2 regions of the Pararoseomonas sp. SCSIO 73927 genome follow, and region 2 is predicted to be linked to the other one. Evidence: riboswitches for the same ligand, from Rfam matches in the RefSeq annotation. Region 2 holds a riboswitch; the other holds the start of a gene.
What was found. A riboswitch is a leader RNA that binds a small molecule or an ion and turns the genes downstream of it on or off. The one in region 2 is predicted to bind cobalamin.
Positions count from the first base shown of each region.

Region 1 (10,729 bases), 2.3 Mb from region 2:
CCCCGAACGCGTTCTCCAGGTTGGCGCGCAGCGTGACCGGCTTGTTGGCGATCTCCGTCCTGTAGCGGGCCCCGAAGTCCACCCGCGTCCAGCCGTCGAAGCGCAGCGTGTTGGCGGTGGTGAGGTAAGAGCCCGAGGTGTGAATCACGCGCCCGTTGAGGGCGAGGCCGGGCACCCCCGGCACGTCCCAGTCCAGGCTGCCGGAGAAGGTCTTGTCCGGCACGCCCGCCGCGTCGTTGCCGCGCTCGGCGGGGTTGGTGGGGCTTGTCAGCTCGGGGTTGATGAAGGTCGCGCTGACCAGGGCGCGCAGGCCAGGCGTGATCTCGCCGAAGGCGGAGAGCTCCAGGCCGCGGTTCCGCTGCTCGCCGTCATAGGCGCGGTTGTTGGCCGCGGTGCGGATGGCGTTTGGCCGGGTGATCTGGAACACGGAAGCGGTGGTGGTGACGCTGCCCCAGTCCACGCGGACGCCGGCCTCGATCTGCTCGGACTTGTAGGGGGCGAGGACCTCGCCGGTGTTGTTGAAGCCGGGGCCGACGATCTCGCCGCGGGTCAGGCCCTGGGCGTAGTTCGCGTAGAGGGAGACGTTCTGCCAGGGCTTCACCACGATGCCGCCGAGGGGCGTCGTCGCGTCGGCGTCGTACTGGCTCGTCCGTGCCCCGGTTGCCGTGCTGTAGCTGTTCACCTGCACGTTCTGGAAGCGCACGCCGCCGGTCAGCAGGACGCGATCGTTGAAGAAGGAGAGCGTGTCGGCCAGCGCGAAGCTCGAGAACTCCGTGATCGAGGCCCGGCGCGGGTCGGTGCGCGGGGCGGTGATGGGCGGCAGCGAGGAGGGGTTGTAGATGCTGGAGGGGTAGGTGATGGCGGAGGTGATGTAGGCGTTGCCCGCATCCTGCCGGAGGCCGGAATAGGCGAGGTTGAGGGTGTGGCCGACGTTGAGGAGGTTGAACCGGAAGTTGGCGCCGGCCGTCCCGCTGACGACCCGCGTGTAGGAGTCGTAGAGGGCGTTGGTGACCCGGAAGTCGCCGAGCTCGTTGGCGCCGCCCGGGCGGGAATCGGGGAAGGTCTGCTCGTTCCAGCCGTCGCGGTAGCCCACGGCCCCGTAGACGGTCACCCAGTCCGCCACGTCGTACTCGGCCCGGGTAGCGATGGTGCTGTCCTGCTGGCGCAGCCGGGTGCCGGGGAACCAGTTGCTGCGCGAATCCGGCACGGAGGGGATATAGGGAATGGCGCTGGAGAGGGTGAGCTGCGGGCGGAAGTTCCGGGTGTCGTCACGCTGGAAGATGCCGTCCACGGACAGGCGGAACCGGTCCCCGCGATAGTCCAGCCCTAGCGCGGCGAGGCCGCTGCGGAGGTTGCCGTCCTCGATGGAGGCCTCGCCGTCGCGGTACAGCCCGTTGAAGCGCACGCCCCACTCGTTGTTCGCGCCGTAGCGGCGCGCCAGGTCGGCCTGGATGCCGAAATTGCCGTCGCTGATGAAGACCGGCGTCAGGCGGGTCAGCGGGTCGTCGCCGGCCCGCTTGGTGATGACATTGATCGCGCCGCCGATGCTGCCGCCGGGCGCGATGCCGTTGATGAGCGCGCCGGGGCCGCGGAGGAGCTCGATCCGCTCGATGTACTGCGCCTGGGCGCGGTTGGAGGAGATCAGCCCGAACAGGCCGTTCAGCCCGACATCCGAGGATCCCACCTGGAAGCCGCGGATGGAGAAGGTGTCGTCGAAGCCGTTGGCACCGGTGGTGAGGCGGACGGAGGAGTCGTTGATCAGCGTGTCGGCGATGGTGCGCGCCTGCTGGTCCTCCACGACCTGCGACGTGAAGCTCGTCGTGCTGAAGGGGGAGTCCATCAGGCTGCGGCTGCCGAGCAGCCCGAGCGACCCGCCCTGCGCGACCTGGCCGCCGGCATAGGCCGGCTGCAGGGTGCCCGGGGCCCCCGCGGCGGTGACATCCACCATCGGCACGGCGACGGGCGCGGCGCCCGACCCGGCCGCGGCCTGCCCCGTGGCGGTTCCGGCCGCCTGTTGGGCCACCTGCCGGGTCGCCTCCTGGGCCGGGGCTTGGGCCTGGGCTTGAACCGAGAGGGCGAGGCCGCACGCCACCACGGCGCCGGTGAGGGTCCTGGTGCCCGTCGCCGGGCGCGGACAGGGCGCGGGGATGCCGTCCGTCGTGCCTGTCGCCCTGACGGGAGGGGCGACCTGGGCTGCTGTATTCTGCCGACGGGCTACGCTCACCAGGCCGCTCCTTCACGCTGACGTGTGGCGGCGAAGTAAGTGAGAATGGCTATCAGTGTCAAACGCCGTCGCGGCTCTGCGTTCCAGTTGCGCGGTGCCACCGCGTTCCGGCTGCGGGAGCCGCCGCGGTGCCGCCCGTGCGCGGGCATGTGGCGCCTGCGCCTCGCCACTCCGGCCGGGCTGCCCCTCCCTGGACTTCACGCGTTCGTGTCGATAGGTTCCGCCCCATGCGCCGGTGGCCCGGAAGGGCTGAAACGGGAATGCGCGACGTGGCGATCCCCGCCACCGATCCGCAGCTGCCCCCGCAACTGTAGGCGACGGCGACGGCCCCCGATGCCATTGCGCCCACCGGCGCGAGAAGGCGGGACCGTCAGGCGGGCGCGTGCCCGCCACGTCGCGAGCCAGGAGACCGGCCGGCGCAGATGTTGTCTCGCGCGTGCCGGGCGGGGAGCACCGGCGTAAACGGACCCAGGGCGCGCCGGCCATCCGGCGCGCCTCCGTCATGCGAGCACGACGCAAGCCCGTTCCGGCCATCCCTGGCCGGGGCGAAACGCGGACCGTGCAACGGAGGCACCCCGGGATGAAACGCCGGATCCTCGCCCTGATCGCCATTGCTCCCATGGGGCCGGCCATCGCTCAGGACGTCTCGACCAACCCCGCCACCGTGCCCGAGGTGGTGGTGACCGCAACCCGCGTCCCGACGCCGCAGGAGCGCATCCCCGCCGCCGTCACGGTGATCGACCGCCGGACCATCGAGGAGAACGGGTACACCACCCTCGCCGAGGCCCTGGCGGTCGTGCCGGGCTTCCGGCTCGTGCAGTCCGGCGGCCTCGGCCAGCAGGCCTCCGGCTTCGCGCGCGGGACCAACGCGCGCCAGGTGCTGGTGCTGCTGAACGGCGTGCCGATCAACGACCCCTCGGACCCGAACGGCGCCTTCAACTTCGGCAACGAGCTGCTGGGCGACATCGAGCGGATCGAGGTGGTGCGCGGCCCCGCCTCCTCCGTCTACGGCTCCGCCGCGATCGGCGGCGTGGTGAACCTCATCACCCGCGCCGCCCCGGCCGACCGCGCCGCGGCGCCCTATTTTGAGGCCGCGGGCGGCAGCCGCTCCACGGTGCGCGGCCACGCCGGCGTGGGCGGCACCCTCGGCGCCTTCGACTACCAGCTCACCGGCCAGAGCCTCTCCACCCGCGGCAGCAACGCCGTAGCCCCGCGCTTCACGAACAACCTCGGGGAGCGGGACGGGCTGCGCTCCGCCGTCGGCACGGCCCGGCTCGGCCTGACCCTCGGCGAGACGGTGCCGGGCGAGTTCCTTGGCCGTACCCGGATCGAGGGCTTCGTGCGCGGCCGGGAGAACACGCTCGGCCTCGACAACGTGCCGAACGACGACCCGAACTACACCGCCCAGGACCGGTCCTGGTTCGGCTACCTGCGCGGCACGGCGGACCTGTTCGGCGGCGCCTGGAGCACGCGCCTTACCCTCTCCGGCAGCCACAACCGGCGCCGCTACACCAACCTGCCGGACGTGGCGAACCCCTTCGCCACGGCGGACGACCTCTACCGCGCCGAGCGGCGGGCGGTGTTCTTCGACAACACCGTGCGCCTGCCGAATGCCGGCGCCCTGACCGACGTGGCGGTGCTGTTCGGCGGCCAGTGGGAGAAGGAGACCGCCGACAGCGCGAACGGCTCCGCCTTCTTCCGCACGACCGTGGACGCCTCCCAGCGCTCCGCCGCCGGCTACGTCTCGGCCCAGGGGCGTCTCTTCGACCGCCTGGACCTGAACGCCGGCCTGCGGCACGACGGGCCGGAGGACTACGACGGCTTCACGAGCTGGCGCCTCGGCGGCGTGCTCGCCCTTCCCGAGATCGCCTCCCGCCTGCGCTCCTCCGCCGGCACCGCCTTCAAGGCCCCCTCCCTCTTCCAGCGCTTCGGCACCATCACCGGCTTCTTCCAGGGCAACCCGGACCTGAAGCCGGAGGAGAGCTTCTCCTGGGAGGCCGGCATCGAGACGGACGTGACCTCCTGGGCCACGGTCTCGGCCCTCTACTTCGACAACCGGCTGAGGAACCTGATCAACTACGACGCGAGCTTCACCACCCTGCTCAACGTCGAGCGCGCGCGGATCCGCGGCGGGGAGTTCTCCCTCACGGTGCGGCCCGCCGACTGGCTCTCCCTCACCGGCACCTGGACCGTGCAGGAGGCGCGCGACACCACCAACGACCAGCCCCTGGCCCGGCGCGCGCGCAACCTCGCCACCCTGACCGCCCGCCTCTCCGCGCCCGTGCCCTGGGGCGGGCCGCAGGGCGGCCGCGTGACCGTGGTGCCCGAGCTGATCTACACCGGACCCTCCCCCGAAGGCGCCTTCGCCCGCTACAACGACGACGGCACCTCCATCACGGCACCGGGGAAGAACCGCGCCGGCACGGTGTTCAACCTCACCGCCACGGTGCCGGTGATCGAGAAGGTCTCGGGCTTCGTGGAGATCCGGAACCTCGGCAACTCCCGCTACGAGCCGGCAAACGGCTTCGTCATCCCGGGGCGGAGCGCGCTGGCAGGAATCCGCGGGACGTTCTAATCCCTCGGTTCCGGTCCGTGGCCAGGGAGAGGAAGAAGGAATTCTTCCTCTCCCCGGACCCCTCACCATCATCTTCTTCTAGGCTTTGGCCTTTGCCCGGCTGACGGTGCGCCTCGGCTCTTGGAGCCGAGGCGACTGCGGGGGCAGGAAGGGTGCCGGTCGTGGAGGGCTGACCCATCCGGTCAGTCCCGCGGCAGCCCGATGCAGGTCCAGGAGGCTCAGCCTCCTGGTGGGGGTTCCAGGGGGCAAAGCCCCCTGGTCCGGCCAGCAGCACGCGCCCGGCACTGGACATAAGGATATCTTTAAGAGAGTATGGGACTGGGAAGTGGCCTGATTATCCTGCCGGGACCGGTTCCGGGCGGCGTCGGCCGCTTCCGGAACTGTCGTGCAGGACCATTGCCCCATGTCCCGACCGCATCTCCTCGACGCCCTTCGCGACCGCGTGCTCCTCTGCGACGGCGGGATGGGCAGCCGCGTGCAGGTCATGGATCTGGAGGTGGACCGGGACTACTGGGGCCGGGAGAACTGCACCGACGTCCTCGTCCTCTCCCGCCCGGACATCGTGCGGGAGATCCATCGGGGCTACTACGAGGCCGGCGCCGACATGGTGCTGACCAACACCTTCGGCGGCTCTCCCATCACGCTCGGGGAGTTCGAGCTGGAGGACCGCGCCTTCGAGCTGAACAAGGTGGCGGTGGAACTCGCGCGGGAGGCGGCGGAGGGCTTCGCCGACGGGCGCCACCGCTGGGTGATCGGCGATATCGGGCCGGGGACGAAGCTGCCCTCCCTCGGCAACGTCACCTACGACGCGCTGGAGGCGGCGCTCCTCACCCAGTGCCGCGGCCTCATCGCGGGCGGGGCGGACGCGCTGCTGACCGAGACGAACCAGGACACGCTCTTCATCAAGGCCGCGGTGAACGCGGCCAAGATCGCGCGCGCCGAGGCGAAGTCCGACATCCCGATCTTCGTGCAGGTGACGGTGGAGACGACTGGCACCCTGCTGGTCGGGCCCGACATCGGCGCCGCCGCGGCGGTGGTGCACTCGCTCGACGTGGACCTGATGGGGCTGAACTGCGCCACCGGCCCGCAGGAAATGGCGGAGCACGTCCGCTGGCTCTCCCAGAACTGGCCGGGCCTGCTCTCCTGCCAGCCCAATGCCGGGCTTCCGGAGCTGGTGGACGGCAAGACCCACTACCCGCTCGGCCCCTCCGAGCTGGCGAGCTGGATGGAGCGCTTCGTCACCGAGGACGGGCTGAACCTCATCGGCGGCTGCTGCGGTACCTCCACCCCGCATATTGCGGCGCTGGACGCGATGCTGCGCAAGCGCGGCGGGGCCGCACACCGGCCGGCGCCGGTGCGGCGCAGCCCGGTCTGGGTTCCCTCCGTTGCGTCCCTCTACGCCCCGGTGCCCCTGCGGCAGGAGAACAGCTACTTTTCCATCGGCGAGCGCTGCAACGCGAACGGCTCCAAGGCCTGGCGGGAGAGGCAGGCGGCGCATGACTGGGACGGTTGCGTCACCATGGGCCGCGACCAGATCGGCGAGGGCTCGAACTCCCTCGACATCTGCACCGCCTTCGTCGGCCGCAACGAGATGGAGGAGATGAACGAGGTGGTCCGGCGCTTCACCAGCAGCGTGAACGCGCCGCTGGTGATCGATTCCACCGAGACGCCGGTTATCGAGGCGGCGCTGAAACTGCATGGCGGCAAGCCCATCATCAACTCGATCAACTTCGAGGACGGCGAGGGGCACGCGACGGACCGCATGATCCTCGCCAAGAAGTTCGGCGCCGCCGTGATCGCGCTCACCATCGACGAGGTGGGCATGGCCAAGACCGCCGAGGACAAGCTGCGGATCGCCACCCGGCTGGTGGAGTTCGCCTGCGACCGTCACGGGCTGCCGCAGTCCGACCTGATGATCGACCCCCTGACCTTCACCATCGCGACGGGGAATGAGGACGACCGCAAGCTCGGCGTCTGGACGCTGGACGGCATCCGCATGATCCGGGAGCGTTTCCCGGACATCCAGATCATGCTCGGCCTGTCCAACATCTCCTTCGGCCTGAACCCGGCCGCTCGGCACGTGCTGAACTCGGTCTTCCTCGACCACGCCGTGAAGGCGGGTATGACGGGCGCCATCGTCCACGTCTCCAAGATCAAGCCCCTGCACCAGATCCCGGCCGAGGAGGTGAAGGTCGCCGAGGACCTGATCTTCGACCGCCGGACCGAGGACTACGATCCCCTGCAGAAGCTGCTGGAGATCTTCGCCGGCCGGAAGGCCGCCGACACGGGCGCGAAGAAGAAGGCCGAGACGGTCGAGGGCCGCCTGAAGGACCGCATCGTCGAAGGCGACCGCAAGGGCCTGGACGACGAGCTGGCCGATGCGCTGGCGAAGGGCATCGCGCCGATCGAGATCATCAACAACATCCTGCTCGACGGGATGAAGGTGGTGGGCGAGCTCTTCGGCGCCGGCAAGATGCAGCTTCCCTTCGTGCTGCAGAGCGCGGAGACGATGAAGGCGGCCGTCGCCTATCTGGAGCCCCACATGGAGCGGGCCGAGGGGCAGGAGAAGGGCACCATCGTGCTCGCCACCGTGAAGGGCGACGTGCACGACATCGGCAAGAACCTCGTGGACATTATCCTCACCAACAACGGCTACCGGGTCGTCAACCTCGGCATCAAGGTGCCGCTGGCGGACATGGTGGCCGCGGCGAAGGAGCACCGCGCGCACGCCATCGGCATGTCCGGCCTGCTGGTGAAGTCCACCGTCGTGATGCGCGAGAACCTGGAGGAGATGACGCGCATCGGCCTCGACATCCCCGTGATGCTCGGCGGCGCGGCGCTGACGCGCAACTACGTGGAGGACGACTGCGTGAAGGCCTACGCCTCCGGCCGCGTCGCCTACGCGCGCGATGCTTTCGACGGGCTGCACCTGATGGACAAGGTCGTCGGCAACGGCTTCGACGACTACCTGGCCGCGCTGCAGACGAAGCGCGTGGACAAGTCCCGCAAGGAGCGCCGCACCCTCGGCACCGCCGATGCGCGCGGCTTCGCCCCGGTGGACGTGGCCTACGCCCAAGCGCGCCGCCGCCGGCTGGCCACGGAGACGCAGGCCCCGACGCCGCCCTTCTGGGGCGCCCGCGTGATCGAGGCCGCGCCGAAGGCCGTGGTGCCCTTCATCAATGAGCGGAGCCTGTACCAGTTCCAGTGGGGCTTCCGGAAGCAGGGCCGCTCGCTGGACGACTTCCTGGGCTGGGCGAAGCAGGAGTTGCGGCCCGTGCTGCAGCGGATGCTGCGTATCACGGCGGAGCAGGAGATCCTGCGGCCGCAGGCGATCTACGGCTACTGGAAGTGCGCCGGCCAGGGCAACGACCTGATCCTGTTCGAGGAGGACGGCGTAACCGAGGCCGTGCGCTTCAACCTCCCGCGCCAGCCGAAGGAGGACGGGGATTGCATCGCCGACCTCGTGACGGACATTGAGGACGGCCGTGACGTGATCGGCCTGCAGGTGGTCACGGTCGGCCAGAAGGCCTCCGACATCGCGCGGGAGTGGTTCGAGGACAACCGCTACCAGGACTACCTCTACCTCCACGGCCTGAGCGTGGAGATGGCGGAGGCGATGGCGGAGTACGTGCACAAGCGCATCCGCGCCGAGCTCGGCTTCGCCGGGGAGGACGACCGCGACATGGACCGCATGCTGCAGCAGGGCTACCGCGGCGGCCGCTACTCCTTCGGCTACCCGGCCTGCCCGCGGCTGGAGGACCAGGTCCCGCTGCTGCGGCTCCTCGGCGCGGACCGCATCGGCGTCTCCATCAGCGACGAGTGGCAGCTCCACCCCGAGCAGTCCACGAGCGCGATCGTCCTGCACCACCCGCGGGCGAAGTACTTCATGGTGTAGCGCCCCGGAGTCACTCGCACCCCCTTACTGCGGATGCACGGGTGGCGCCCGCCGCCACCCGCGCGGCCGCCGCACGCGCTCCCGCATGAAGGTGAGGACGCCGGAGAGGATGATGATCGCCACGCCCAGGCCCATCACCGCGTCGATCCCGTCGCCGAAGACTGTGTAGCCAAACAGGATCGCCCAGATCATCTGGCTGTACTGCGCGGGCGCCACCAGGCTTGCCTCGATCCGGCTGGAAGCCATCATCACCAGCACGTTGGCCAGCGCCATCAGCAGCCCGTAGCCGAGAATCCACGCCCACTGCATCGGCGTGGGCCAGACGAAGCCCGGCAGCATCAGCAGCCCGGCGCCGAGCACGGGGCCGACAAGGCCCGCGCCGTAGAGGGAGAGGCGCGTCTCCGTCCGCCCGAAGGCCCGCATCATTACTACGGTCACGGCGCCGGAGAGGCCGCCGACCACCGCGCCGAGATGCCCGATGTTCAACTCCCGGAAGCCCGGCCGCAGCACCACCAGCACGCCCGCGAAGCCCATCAGCACTGCGCCCCAGCGGCGCCACCCCACCCTCTCGCCGAGGAAGGCCACGGAGAGGATCGTGACGAAGGTCGGCATGAGGAAGAGGAGGGAGAAGGCCTCCGCCATGGAGAGGTGGGTGAAGGCCGTGACGCTGCCGACGCTGCCGGTGAAGCCCGCCACGGCGCGCATCACCCACATGGCGCGGTTCCGCGCCCGGAACACGCCGGAGAGGCTCTCCCCCGGCCCGCGGATGAAGGGCAGGGCGACGATGCCGGAGAGGGCGCCGAAGAACACCGCCTCATAGGCCGAGAGCGAGCCGTGCAGCAGCTTCACGGAGGCATCGCTGACGGCGTAGGCGGCATAGGCCAGGAAGGCGAGCAGCACGCCCTGCGCGGATCGGTCCATGCGCCCGCCCATAGACGAAATGCTGCGCTGCGACATCACCCGGACGCGCGAGGCAGCCCGGTGATTGGACAAGCCCGCCCTGCCGGTCTGGAATGACGGGCATGACCGATTCCTGGCGCCTCTCCGCAACCGAGCTGGCCTCCCGCATCCGCGCCCGCGAGCTCTCCGCCGAGGAGGCGGCGCGCGACGCCCTGGCCCGGCTGGACAGGGCCAACCCCGCCATCAACGCGGTGGTCCAGTTCATGCCGGAGGAGGCCCTGGCCGCCGCCCGCGCCGTGGACGCGGCCATCGCGCGCGGCGAGGACCCCGGCCCGCTCGCCGGCGTGCCCGTGACCACCAAGGTGAACGTGGACCAGAAGGGCCACGCCACCACCAACGGCCTGCGCATCCAGAAGGACATGGTCGCAGGGGCCGACAACCCCGTGGTGTCCAACCTGCGGAAAGCGGGCGCGGTCATCATCGGCCGCACCAACACCCCCGCCTTCTCGCTCCACTGGTTCACCCGCAACGCGCTGCACGGCCACACGCGCAACGCCCGCAACCCCGCCCTCACCCCCGGCGGCTCCTCCGGCGGCGCGGCCTCCGCCACCGCCGCGGGGATCGGCGCCATCGGGCACGGCACGGATATCGGCGGCTCCGTCCGCTACCCCGCCTATGCCTGCGGCATCCACGGGCTGCGCCCCACCATCGGCCGCATCCCCGCCTGGAACCCCGGTGGGGCGGAGCGCGCGATCGGGGCCCAGCTCATGGCCGTCTCCGGCCCGCTCGCCCGCTCCATCGCCGACATTCGCCTCGCACTCCAGGCCATGTCCGCCCCCGATCCCCGCGACCCCTGGTGGGTGCCCGCCCCCCTGCAGGGCGCGCCCTTCCCCAAGCGCGCTGCCCTCTGCGTGCGCCCCGAGGGCATGGCCACCACCCCGGAGGTGGAGAGGGCCGTCCGCGCCGCCGGCCGCCGCCTGCAAGACGCCGGCTGGACCGTGGCCGAGACCCCGGTCCCCCCCATGCGGGAGCCCGCCCGCCTCCAGGCCCTGCTCTGGCTCGCCGAGAGCCGCCGCGGCCTGAAGCGCGCCCTGGCCGAGGAGAACGACCCCGACGCCAACTTCGTCTTCGCGCA
Region 1 is NZ_CP146232.1:981,118-991,846, reverse strand. Features, by position in the region: gene VQH23_RS04705 (TonB-dependent siderophore receptor) at 1-2,224, opposite strand, end outside; cobalamin riboswitch at 2,441-2,657, shown strand; gene VQH23_RS04700 (TonB-dependent receptor domain-containing protein) at 2,805-4,799, shown strand; gene metH (methionine synthase) at 5,203-8,694, shown strand; gene VQH23_RS04690 (DMT family transporter) at 8,719-9,615, opposite strand; gene VQH23_RS04685 (amidase family protein) at 9,717-10,729, shown strand, end outside.
Region 1: another riboswitch for cobalamin. It lies ahead of VQH23_RS04700 (TonB-dependent receptor domain-containing protein); the one in region 2 lies ahead of metE (5-methyltetrahydropteroyltriglutamate--homocysteine S-methyltransferase).

Region 2 (10,729 bases):
GGCGCAGGCGGAGTCCGCGGAAGGATAGCGGCGCCGCACCGTCCACCCGCCGGGGCAGCCCTCCGGGATCAGGGCTGCCGTGCGGGGTGAACCGATCCCGGCGGGGTCAGAACCCCTCCGCCGCCACCTCCTCGGCCCGGCGCCAGACGCGGAGGAAGTTCCCGGCCCAGAGGAGGCCGATCGCCTCGCGGTCGTAGCCCCGGCGGTGCAGGGCCTCCGTCAGGCCACCGGTCTCGCCGGCGTGCATCCAGCCCGTCACACCGCCGCCGCCGTCGAAGTCGGAGGAGAGGCCGACATGGGCCAGGCCGATCCGCCGCACGGCGTGGTCCACGTGGTCCGCCATGTCCTCCACCGTCGCGGCGTAGCGCCCATCCGGGCCGGGCGCCCGGAGGAAGGCGGGCACGGCCGTGATCTGGACCAGCCCGCCGGAATCCCGCAGCGCGTCCAGCTGCCCGTCGTCCAGGTTGCGGGGATGGGGCCGCAGGGCGGCGCAGCAGGCGTGGGTGGCCACGATCGGCGCCCGCGAGGCCTCCACCGCCTGCATCATGGAATCGCGGGAGGCGTGGGAGACGTCCACCAGCATCCCCAGCCGGTTCATCTCCTCCACGGCCCGGCGCCCGAGGGCGGAGAGGCCGCCGTGCAGCGCCACGGGCTCCGGCCGGCCGTGGCGCGGCCGGGCGGCGTCCGCCAGGTCGTTGTGCCCGTCATGGGTGAGGGTGAGATAGATCGCCCCCAGCCCGCGCCAGAGGGCGAGGCGGGAGAGGTCGTGGCCCATGGCGTTGCCGTTCTCCACCGCCAGCAGCACGGCGGTGGCGCGGGCGGCGTGGGCGGCCTCCAGCTCCGCGACGCGGGTGACGAGGCGGCGGCCCTCCCCGTGGGTGGTGTCGCGGATGGCGCGCAGCATGGCCTCGGCGCGGGCTCCGGCCTCAGCATGGTCTTCCGGCGTGCGCGGCCCCTGGGGCGTGTAGGCGATGAAGACGACCGCCTTCAGCCCGCCCGCCCGCATGCGGGCGAAATCCACGTTCCGCGCGGTCTCGCCGCGCGGGTCGGTGTGGTCGGGCCAGGGGATGTCGACATGGGTGTCGAGGGTGAGGGTCTCGGCGTGGATCTCGGCGTGCATCATGTCACCTGGGGGGCTAATTCGTGCGGGCGCCGGCGATCTGCGAGATCATCCCCGGCAGGGCCTGCGGGTCGAGCCAGCGGAACACCGCCACGATCCGCGTCGCGGGCTCGATCCAGATCGTGTTCCCGCCCGCCCCGACGGCGAGGAGGCTGTCCCGGTCCACGTCCGGGAAGCGGCCGCTCCGGTTCAGCCACCAGAGCAGCCCGTAATCCGGGTGCAGCGCCACGGGGCGGCCGGACTCCGCCACCCAGCCCTCGGGCAGGATGCGCTGCCCGTTCCAGACGCCGTCGTTCAGCATTAGCAGGCCGATCCGGGCCTGGTCCTCCGCGTCGGTGACGATGCCGCCCCCCCAATGGCCGCCTCCGGGCACGGAGACGATCTGGCGGCCGCCGATCTCCACCGCGGCGTTGCGGTACCCTTCCCAGCGCCAGTCCGGGGAGGAGCCGATCGGGTCCGCCACGCGCTCCTTCCACACCACCGGCAGGGCGCGGCCGAAGCGGTGCAGCAGGGCGAGGGCGAGGGCGTTCACGCGGACGTCGTTGTACTCCCAGTGGCCGCCCGGCTCGGCCAGGGGGCGGGGCCAGCCCTTGGGCTTCTTGCCCTCGCTCGCCAGGTCGCGGCCGCGGTCGATCCGGTCCGCCTTGCCGAAGAGGGTCCCCTCCCACTCGCTGGTCTGCTGCAGCAGCATCCGCCAGGTGATGGCGCCGTTGCGCGGGCCGGCGAAGGCCGGGTCCGTCACGCTCGCAGAGACGGGCGCGTCCAGGTCCGGGATCAGCCCGTCCTTCACCGCGACGCCGGCGAGGATGGAGAGGCAGGACTTGGCGACGGAGAAGGTCATGTCCGCCCGGCGCGTGTCGCCCCATCGCGCCGCCACCACCCCGTCCCGCAGGACCAGCCCGTTCGGGGCGCCGCGGGGGACGACCGGGCCGAGCACCTCGTTGTCCGGCGCCGGCTCGAAGTGGCCGCCCTCCAGATGGGCCAGGAGGTCGCGTGGGAAGGGGGTCTCGTGCCCCTGGGCGAAGGCGGCCGCCGCGGCCAGCCGGGTGGGATCGAAGCCCAGCGCCTCGGGCGCGGCCTCGGGGAGGGGGGCAGGGAAGGGGGGCGGTAAGCTCATGGCGGGGGAAGGTGGACCCCTTTCGCCTCAGGGCAAAGAGGGGGTCGAAACCGCCGCTCCGCCTTGGTGTTGCAGGCGGGAATCACCACATCACGGCCATGACGCAATCCTCCCAGACCCCCCAACCCGGCACCGAGGTGGCCCTGCTCGGCGGCGGCTGCTTCTGGTGCCTGGACGCCGTGTACCGCAACCTGGCCGGCGTCTCCGAAGTGGTCTCCGGCTATGCCGGCGGCCAGATGCCGAACCCGACCTACGAGCAGGTCTGCAGCAAGACCACCGGTCATATCGAGGTGGTGCGCGTGGTCTTCGATCCGGCCGTGATCTCCTACGCCGACATCCTGCGCGTCTTCTTCACCATCCATGACCCGACCACGCGCGACCGCCAGGGCGCCGATGTCGGCCCGCAGTACCGCAGCGTGATCTTCTCCGAGAGCACGAGCCAGGACGCGGTGGCGAGGGAGGTGATGGCGGAGGTCGAGCGGGAGGGGCTCTACGCCGGCCCGATCGTGACGGACCTGCTGCCCGCCCCGGTCTTCTACCCCGCGGAGCCCGAGCACCAGGACTACTTCGCCCGCAATCCCTGGTCCGGCTACTGCCGCGCCGTGGTGGCGCCGAAGGTGGCCAAGTTCCGCAAGGGCTTTGCCCATCGCCTGAAGGAGCGCGCGGCATGAGCGAAGAGGTCATCCAGCGCAGCGACCAGCAGTGGAAGGAGGACCTCTCGCCCGAGGCCTACCGCGTGCTGCGCTGCCACGGCACGGAGCGGCCGGGCACGAGCCCGCTTAACGTGGAGAAGCGGGACGGCATCTATCACTGCGCCGGCTGCCAGTCCCCGCTCTTCGCCAGCGACACGAAGTACGAGAGCGGTTCGGGCTGGCCCTCCTTCTGGAAGCCGATCGAGGGCGCGGTCTCGACGGTGACGGACCGTTCCCACGGGATGGTGCGGACGGAGGTGCGCTGCGCGGCCTGCGGCGGGCATCTCGGCCACGTCTTCCCGGACGGCCCCCGCCCGACCGGGGAGCGCTACTGCATGAACGGCGTGGCGCTGGACTTCCACCCGCGGGACGAGGACGGCAACGCGCTGGAGTGATGCCGCGCGCCGGGCGGGCCCGTGCTACAGGACCCGCTGGAAGGGCGAGGCGGCCGGGCCGGAGATCCGGCCGGTCGCCGGCCCGTCGCAACCGGGGTGGCTGGCATGGGGCAGGAGCGGCGCGGTAGGGATGGTGCCGGGCCGCGGGATTCGTTAACCCACCCGGCCCATCCTTCGATACCCTGCGGGCGCGACGGCCGCGCCGCCCGACCTGCAGCCGGAGCCGTCACCATGCGTCGCCTCGCCCTCGCGCTGCCCCTTCTCGCGGCCTCCCTCCTGCCCGGCGCCGCCACGGCCGAGGTCGTGTTCGTGGTGAACTCCATGGACCCGGGCGTGCAGGTTGTGGATACCGAGACGCGGGCGGAGATCCGGCAGATCCCCGTGCTGAGGGAGCCGCACCATCTCGTTCTCTCCCCCGCGAGAGACGTGCTGCTGGTCGGAGATTCCGGGGGGAACGAGATCCTCTTCCTCGACCCCGCGACAGGCGAGGTGAAAAAGCGGGAGCGGATCGCCAACCCCTACAACCTGGAGTTCAGCCCGGACGGGAAGACCCTCGTCGTCACCGGGCTGCGGCGGGACCAGGTGGACATCTACGCCTGGGACGGACCGACGATGGGGCTGACCCTGCTCGGCCGCGTGAAGCCCGGCGACATGCCCAGCCACATCGCCTACCGCCCGGACAGCAAGATGGCCTACGTCACTGTCCAGGGCAGCCGCGCGGTCGCCGCGATCGACCTGGAAACCCGGCAGGTGGCCTGGACCCTCCAGGTGGGGCGGGAGCCGGCCGGGATCATCTGGCACAACGGCAGGCTGCTGGTGGGGGTCATGGGCGCCGACTACGTGGCCGTGGTGGACCCGGAGGCGCGGAAGGTGGAGCGCCAGATCAGGGTGGGCCGCGGAGCGCACGCGGTCTTCCCCTCGCCGGGCGGCGGGCCGATCTACGCCACCAGCCGGGTGGACAGCCGGATCACGGCGCTGGATCCGGTGACGCTGGACGTGATGCGCACCTACGAGGTGCCGGGCGGGCCGGACTGCATCTCCTTCGACGAGCACGGGCGGCTCTGGACCACACTGCGCTGGAACCGCCAGCTCGGGCTGCTGGACCCGGAGACGGGGGCGGTCACCACCTCGCCGGTGGGGCGTTCCCCGCACGGCATCTTCTTCCGGGCGAAGAGCCTGGTGCAGGCCCGGAACGAGGCGCCGGCCGCGCCGGTGGAGCGCTAGCCGTGGCGGCCGGCCGGTTTCCGGGGATGCGCCGGGCGGCGCTGGCCGGGCTGCTCGCCCTCGCCGCGCTCCCCGCCCTGGCACAAGGGCAGGCAGCCCCGGCGGCGTCCTGCCGTGGCACGCTGTACCTGACCATCGACACGGGCTGGTCGCGGGAGGCGGAGGAGATCGCCGCGATCCTGCGCCGCCGCGGCGTGCGCGCCACACTCTTCGTCGCGGACGAGCCCAGCGCCCGCGGGGACCGCACCCTGTCCGCCTCCTGGGCGGAGTTCTGGCGGGCGCGGGCGGCGGAGGGGCATATCTTCGCCAGCCACACCTGGCGGCACTGGTACTTCACCGGCGATTCCGGCCCCGGCCGGGTCCGCTACGCCTCCCGCCGCGCGGGGGAGGGGGCGGAGGTGCTGGACACGGCGGCGCTCTGCGCGGAGCTGGAGCGGCCGATCCAGGCGCTGAAGGCGGCGGTGCCGGATGCGCGGGTCCTGCCGCTCTGGCGCGCGCCGGGCGGGCGGACCACGCCGAATGCGGTGTCCATGGCGCGGCAGTGCGGGCTGGCGCACCAGGGCTGGACCGCCAACGGCTTCCTGGGGGACGAGCTGGATTCCGGCGCCCACCCGAACGCGGCGCTGCTGAACCGGAACCTGGCGAACATCCGGGACGGTGAGGTGCTGGTCATGCACTGGGGCGTGCGCAGCCGGCGCGAGCCCTTCGCCGGCATCCTGGAGCCGCTGATCGCCGGGCTTCAGGCGCGCGGCTTCTGCTTCGAGACCCTTCCCCCCGAGGGACGGCGTTGATGCTGGACACGATCTCCCGCGGCTACGACTCCTTCACGAGCTTCCTGTTTCAGAACGGGGTGCAGCCCCTGCTCTACGCCTTCGGGATGATGGAGTGGGAGGAGGACGCCTTCGCCTGGATGGACTTCATCGTCTTCGGGGTCATCCAGGTTCTCGTCGTCGTCGCCATCTGCCGCCCGCTGGAGGCCTGGCGCCCGGTGGAGCGCTGGGACGACCGCCGCGTGGTCTGGACGGACGTGACCTACACGCTGCTGGCGCGGCTGGGCGTGCTGCCGCTGATCGCCTTCGTGCTGCTGGCCGGGTTCCAGGCGCAGTTCGACGGCTGGCTGACCGACATGGGCTGGGTGCCGCCGACGCTGGAGACGCTGATCCCCGGCCTGGATTCCCGGCCGCTCCTGGCCTTCGCCCTCTACGTCCTGATCATCGATTTCGGCGAGTACTGGCGGCACCGGCTGCAGCACACCCTGCCCTGGTGGTGGGCGCTGCACTCCATCCACCACGCCCAGGAGAAGATGACCTTCTGGACGGATGACCGGAACCACGTGATCGACGACGTGATCGCGGCGCTCTGGGTGGGCGGGCTCGCGCTGCTGATCGGGGTGCCGCCCGGGCAGTTCCCGCTGATCATCCTCGTCATGCGCGTGGCGGAGAGCCTGTCCCACGCCAATGTCCGGCTCTCCTTCGGCGCGATCGGGGAGAGGCTGCTCGTCTCGCCGCGTTTCCACCGCTTCCACCACGGCGTGCTCTCGGCGGGGGACGAAGGGCGGAACTACGCGGTGCTGTTCCCGGTCTGGGACATGATCTTCCGCACCGGCGATTTCCGGCGCGACCAGTTCCCCCGCACGGGCGACCCGGAGGCGCCGGCGAGCCTCGTCCATGGCGGCTGGTGGCGGCAGCAGGTGGACGGGACGCGCCGCCTTCTCGGCGTGCTCTTCGGGACCAGGAAGAGAGTGGCGCGCGCGGTCGACGCGCCGGGGACGCGGACCTAAGCTCCCTGGGCGCCGCCGGGCCGGCGCCCGGAGGTCTTGGGATGAGCCGCATGGGACTTTGCCGGCAGGGGGCCGGGCGGGCGGCCGTGCTCCTCCTGCTTCTCGCCCTGGCGCGGTCGGGCCTGACCGCGGAGGGACCGGCCCGCGACACGGCGGCGGTCGTGGACGGCGTCCTCGCCTCGGGCGACGGGCGGGGGCGCGAGACGGCCTACACGGTCGACGGACTTCTCTGGACCTATGCCGTGCTGGACCGGTTGGGGCTGAACCTCGTTCGCCAGCGCTCCATGCCGGAGGGGGACGGCAGCGTCGAGATCGTCACGGCCATGGACCGGGCCACCCGCGGGACGCGGGAGGTGGTCTTCCGGGTCAGGCCCCGGCCCGACCGCCCCGCGGCCGAGGCCGAGACGGACCGGATCGTCCGGGCGGTGGTGACCTCGGGCGACGGCGCCTCGCCCGAGACGGCTTTCGTCGTGGGCGGGCGGATCGGCGCGGAGTACGCCCTGCTGCGGTACATGGGGCTGCGGTCCCGGCTGCAGGCGCTGGTCCGGATCCGAGGCTGCAGCTTCGATGTCCAGCACGCCCGAGAGGCCGGGCGGGACGAGGACCGGCAGGTCTACTTCAAGCTCGGCCGCGACGCGCTGGACCCTGAGGGGCCCTGCGCGCTGCAGCCCGAGGCGCGCTGAGCCCGGGGCGGCTCAGGAGGCCAGGCGCGCGGGCTCCGGGCTCAACCGGCGGAGCAGCGGCAGCACCTCCGTCCCGAAAGCCTCGAGCGAGGCGAGGACGCGCGGCGCGGGCAGGCCGGTGAAGCCCATGTACAGGCTCCAGTGGCTCGGCGAGAGGGTGTGGAAGTCCTCCGCCAGCAGCTCCGCCACGCGCCTGGCCGGGCCGATGGGCGCGTTCTCCATCAGCCACTCGATGCTCGGCTCCCCCTCGAAGGGGATCGATCGCATGAAGGCGCCGTCGCGCTGCGGCTCCTCCTCGCGGAGGGAGAGGGTGGTGCGGATGAAGCGCAGCATGCCCTCGGCCGCGCGGCGCATCTCGGCCGGGTCCTCGGTGACGAAGACGTAGCGCTGGACCGCGAGCCTCAGGGCGGAATCGGGCAGGCCGCCGGCGCGGAGGGCGGCCAGGAGCTTGTCCCGCATCGGCAGGGCGGCGGCCGCACGGCGATGGCCCTGGCTGATGAAGAGGGAGCCGCCGGCGCGGGCCGCGCGCTGCAGCAGCCGCGGCTCACCACCCGCGAGGAAGAGGGGCGGCACGGCGCCGGGGAAGGCGGCGATCGGCGCGTCCGGCACGGCGTAATGCTGGCCCGCATATCCCACCCGGCCGGTCGTCAGCCCCTGCGTGATGATGTCCCAGCCCTCCTCCAGCATGGCGGTGCGCTCGGCCATGGGGATGCCGTAGGTGCGGAACTCGTGCGGCTGGTGGCCGGTGCCGAGGCCCAGCATCAGCCGATTGCCGGAGAGCGCCTGGAGCATCCCTACCTCCTGCACCACGCGAAGGGGGTGGTGCAGCGGCAATACCACCACGGCCGGGCCGAGGCGGAGCCGCGTGGTCACCCCCGCGAGGTGCGACACCATCATCAGCGGGGAGGGGCAGACGGAGTGGCTGGTGAAGTGGTGCTCGGCGAACCAGGCGCCGTCGAAGCCCAGCGCCTCGGCCAGCATCACCTTCTCCACGGTCGTGCGGAGGATCTCCGCCGGCGTCTCGTCCGGGCGGTTCTGGGACATGAGGTTGAAGAGGGCGATGTCCACAGGGGATCTCCGGCTGCCGGGCCGGGGTGTAGCAGAAACGGGGCCAGCCGGGAGGCGGGCCCCTATCTCGCGCGGCCGACCTTGCGGGTCATGCCCGCATCCACCGCCCGGAGCCCGCTCCGCTCCGGCAGGGAGACCGGCACGCCGTTGCGGTCGCAGGGCACCACGGCGCGGCGGGTGAGGCCGGTCAGGCGCTTCAGGCTCGAGGTCCGCCCCTCCGAGTAGCCGGCGATCTGCACGTCGAAGTTCTCGGACCAGCCGCGCCCGACCGCGACAACCATGCCCCAGTCGCCCACCCGCCCCATGGCCATCTCGCCCCGCTCCGAGGCGCGGAGGCGGACAAGGTCGCCGACCTCGTAGCGCGAGACGTAGGGCCGGCCGTCCGGGTCGTAGCTGATTTCCATGGCGCCGCCGAAAGCTGGATAGGGCGGCGACTATCGGTCGTTTCGGTGAAGGGTTTACCAACGCGGCGCAGGTCAGGGCGCTCAGGGCGACATGTTCCTCATAAGGATATCTTTATGTCGCTTGACACCCGCGGCCGGCTTCGGTCAGATGCCGGGGTCGAGGTTCCCCGGCGCGCGACCCTGCGCCGGGGCTAAGAGGGAACCCGGTGCGGGCGCGAGAGCGCCGAATCCGGGGCTGCCCCCGCAACTGTGAGCGGCGAGCCGAGGTCCATCACGCGTCACTGGCGCAAGGGGTTCACGCCCCCGCGCCGGGAAGGCCGGGCCGGAGGCGTTGACCCGCGAGCCAGGAGACCTGCCCCGGCACATAACGTCCTCCGGCGGGGTGCCCGGTCAGGTCGCAGGTCTCTCACGGACGGATTCCGCCATCGGCGGGGTGCGCCCGCGCGACGGCTCGCGGCTGCCCACCGCGCCAGAACAGAGAAGGCGAGGTTCATGTCCGTCACTGTCGCATCGCTCGGTTTCCCCAGGATCGGCCCCCGCCGGGAGCTGAAGACCGCGCTTGAGCGCTACTGGTCCGGCAAGTCGGACCGCACCGCGCTGCTGGCGGCCGCGGCCGAGCTCCGGGCGACGGCCTGGGCGCGGCAGAAGGAGCTCGGCGTGGACCATGTGCCGAGCAACGACTTCTCCCTCTACGACCACGTGCTGGACACCAGCGCCATGGTCGGTGCCGTCCCCGCGGTCTACGGCTGGACGGGCGGGCCCGTGGACCTCGACACCTACTTCGCCATGGCGCGGGGCGCGCAGGGGGCTGAGGGGGGCGAGGCGCACGCCGAGTGCGGGCACGGCTGCACCCACAAGGCGGTGGACGTGCCGGCCGCCGAGATGACGAAGTGGTTCGACACGAACTACCACTACCTTGTGCCCGAGTTCTCCACGGGCCAGGCCTTCGCCCTCTCCTCCACGAAGGTGGTGGACGAGTTCCTGGAGGCGAGGGCGCAGGGCGTGCACACGCGCCCCGTGCTGCTCGGGCCCGTGACCTTCCTCCGCCTCGGCAAGAGCCACGCGGGCGAGGTGAACCGGGAGGAGTTGCTGCGCGCGCTGCTTCCCGTCTACGCCACGGTGCTGCGCCGCCTCTCCGCCGCGGGCGCCGACTGGGTGCAGATCGACGAGCCCTGCCTCGTGCTGGACCTCACCCATGAGGACCGGGCCCTGCTGGCCATGGCCTATGAGGCGCTGTCGAAGGCGGCGCCGACGGTAAGGCTGATGCTGACCACCTATTTCGGCGGGCTGGGCGACAACCTGGACGAGGCGGTGAACCTGCCGGTGGCCGGGCTGCACATCGACCTGATCCGCGCGCCGGATCAGCTGGACGCGGTGCTGGCGAAGGCGCCGGAGGGGCTGGTGCTCTCGCTCGGCGTGGTGGACGGCCGCAACGTGTGGCGCGCGGATCTGGAGGCGATCCTGGCGCGGGTGGCGCCCGTGGCGGCGGGCCGTGACATCGTGCTCGCCCCGTCCTGCTCCCTTCTGCACACGCCGATTGACCTGGCGCAGGAGACGGCGCTGGACGAGGACGTGCGGAGCTGGCTCGCCTTCGCCGTGCAGAAGCTCGAGGAGCTGGCGACCCTGGCCGGCGCCCTGAACGGGGGGCGGGAGAGCGTGGCGGGCGCGCTCGCCGCGTCCTCCGCCGCGGCCGCGGCCCGCAAGACCTCGCCCAAGATCCACGACGATGCCGTCGCGGCGCGGTTGAAGGCGGTGGATGCGGCGATGGCGCGGCGCGGCATGGGCTTCGCCGAGCGGCGCCGGCTCCAGGTCGAGGCGCTGGGGCTGCCGGCCTTCCCAACCACCACCATCGGCTCCTTCCCGCAGACCGAGGAGGTGCGCAAGGCGCGCGCCGCCCACGGGAAGGGCGCGATGACGGACGCCGAGTACGAGGCCTTCCTGCGCGAGGAGACGGCGCGCACCGTCCGCTGGCAGGAGGAGATCGGGTTGGACGTGCTGGTGCACGGCGAGTTCGAGCGCAACGACATGGTGCAGTATTTCGGGGAGCGGCTCTCCGGCTTCGCCTTCACGAAGCACGGCTGGGTGCAGTCCTACGGCTCCCGCTGCGTGCGCCCGCCGGTCCTGTTCGGCGACGTGTCCCGCCCGGAGCCGATGACGGTGGCGTGGTGGAACTACGCGCAGGGCCTGACGGAGCGGCCGATGAAGGGGATGCTGACGGGCCCCGTGACCATCCTCAACTGGTCCTT
Region 2 is NZ_CP146232.1:4,130,654-4,141,382, forward strand. Features, by position in the region: gene VQH23_RS19475 (ATP-binding protein) at 1-28, shown strand, start outside; gene VQH23_RS19480 (dipeptidase) at 107-1,123, opposite strand; gene VQH23_RS19485 (serine hydrolase) at 1,137-2,237, opposite strand; gene msrA (peptide-methionine (S)-S-oxide reductase MsrA) at 2,336-2,908, shown strand; gene msrB (peptide-methionine (R)-S-oxide reductase MsrB) at 2,905-3,324, shown strand; gene VQH23_RS19500 (beta-propeller fold lactonase family protein) at 3,556-4,548, shown strand; gene VQH23_RS19505 (polysaccharide deacetylase family protein) at 4,551-5,339, shown strand; gene VQH23_RS19510 (sterol desaturase family protein) at 5,339-6,328, shown strand; gene VQH23_RS19515 (hypothetical protein) at 6,370-7,011, shown strand; gene VQH23_RS19520 (LLM class flavin-dependent oxidoreductase) at 7,024-8,079, opposite strand; gene VQH23_RS19525 (hypothetical protein) at 8,142-8,483, opposite strand; cobalamin riboswitch at 8,627-8,858, shown strand; gene metE (5-methyltetrahydropteroyltriglutamate--homocysteine S-methyltransferase) at 8,976-10,729, shown strand, end outside.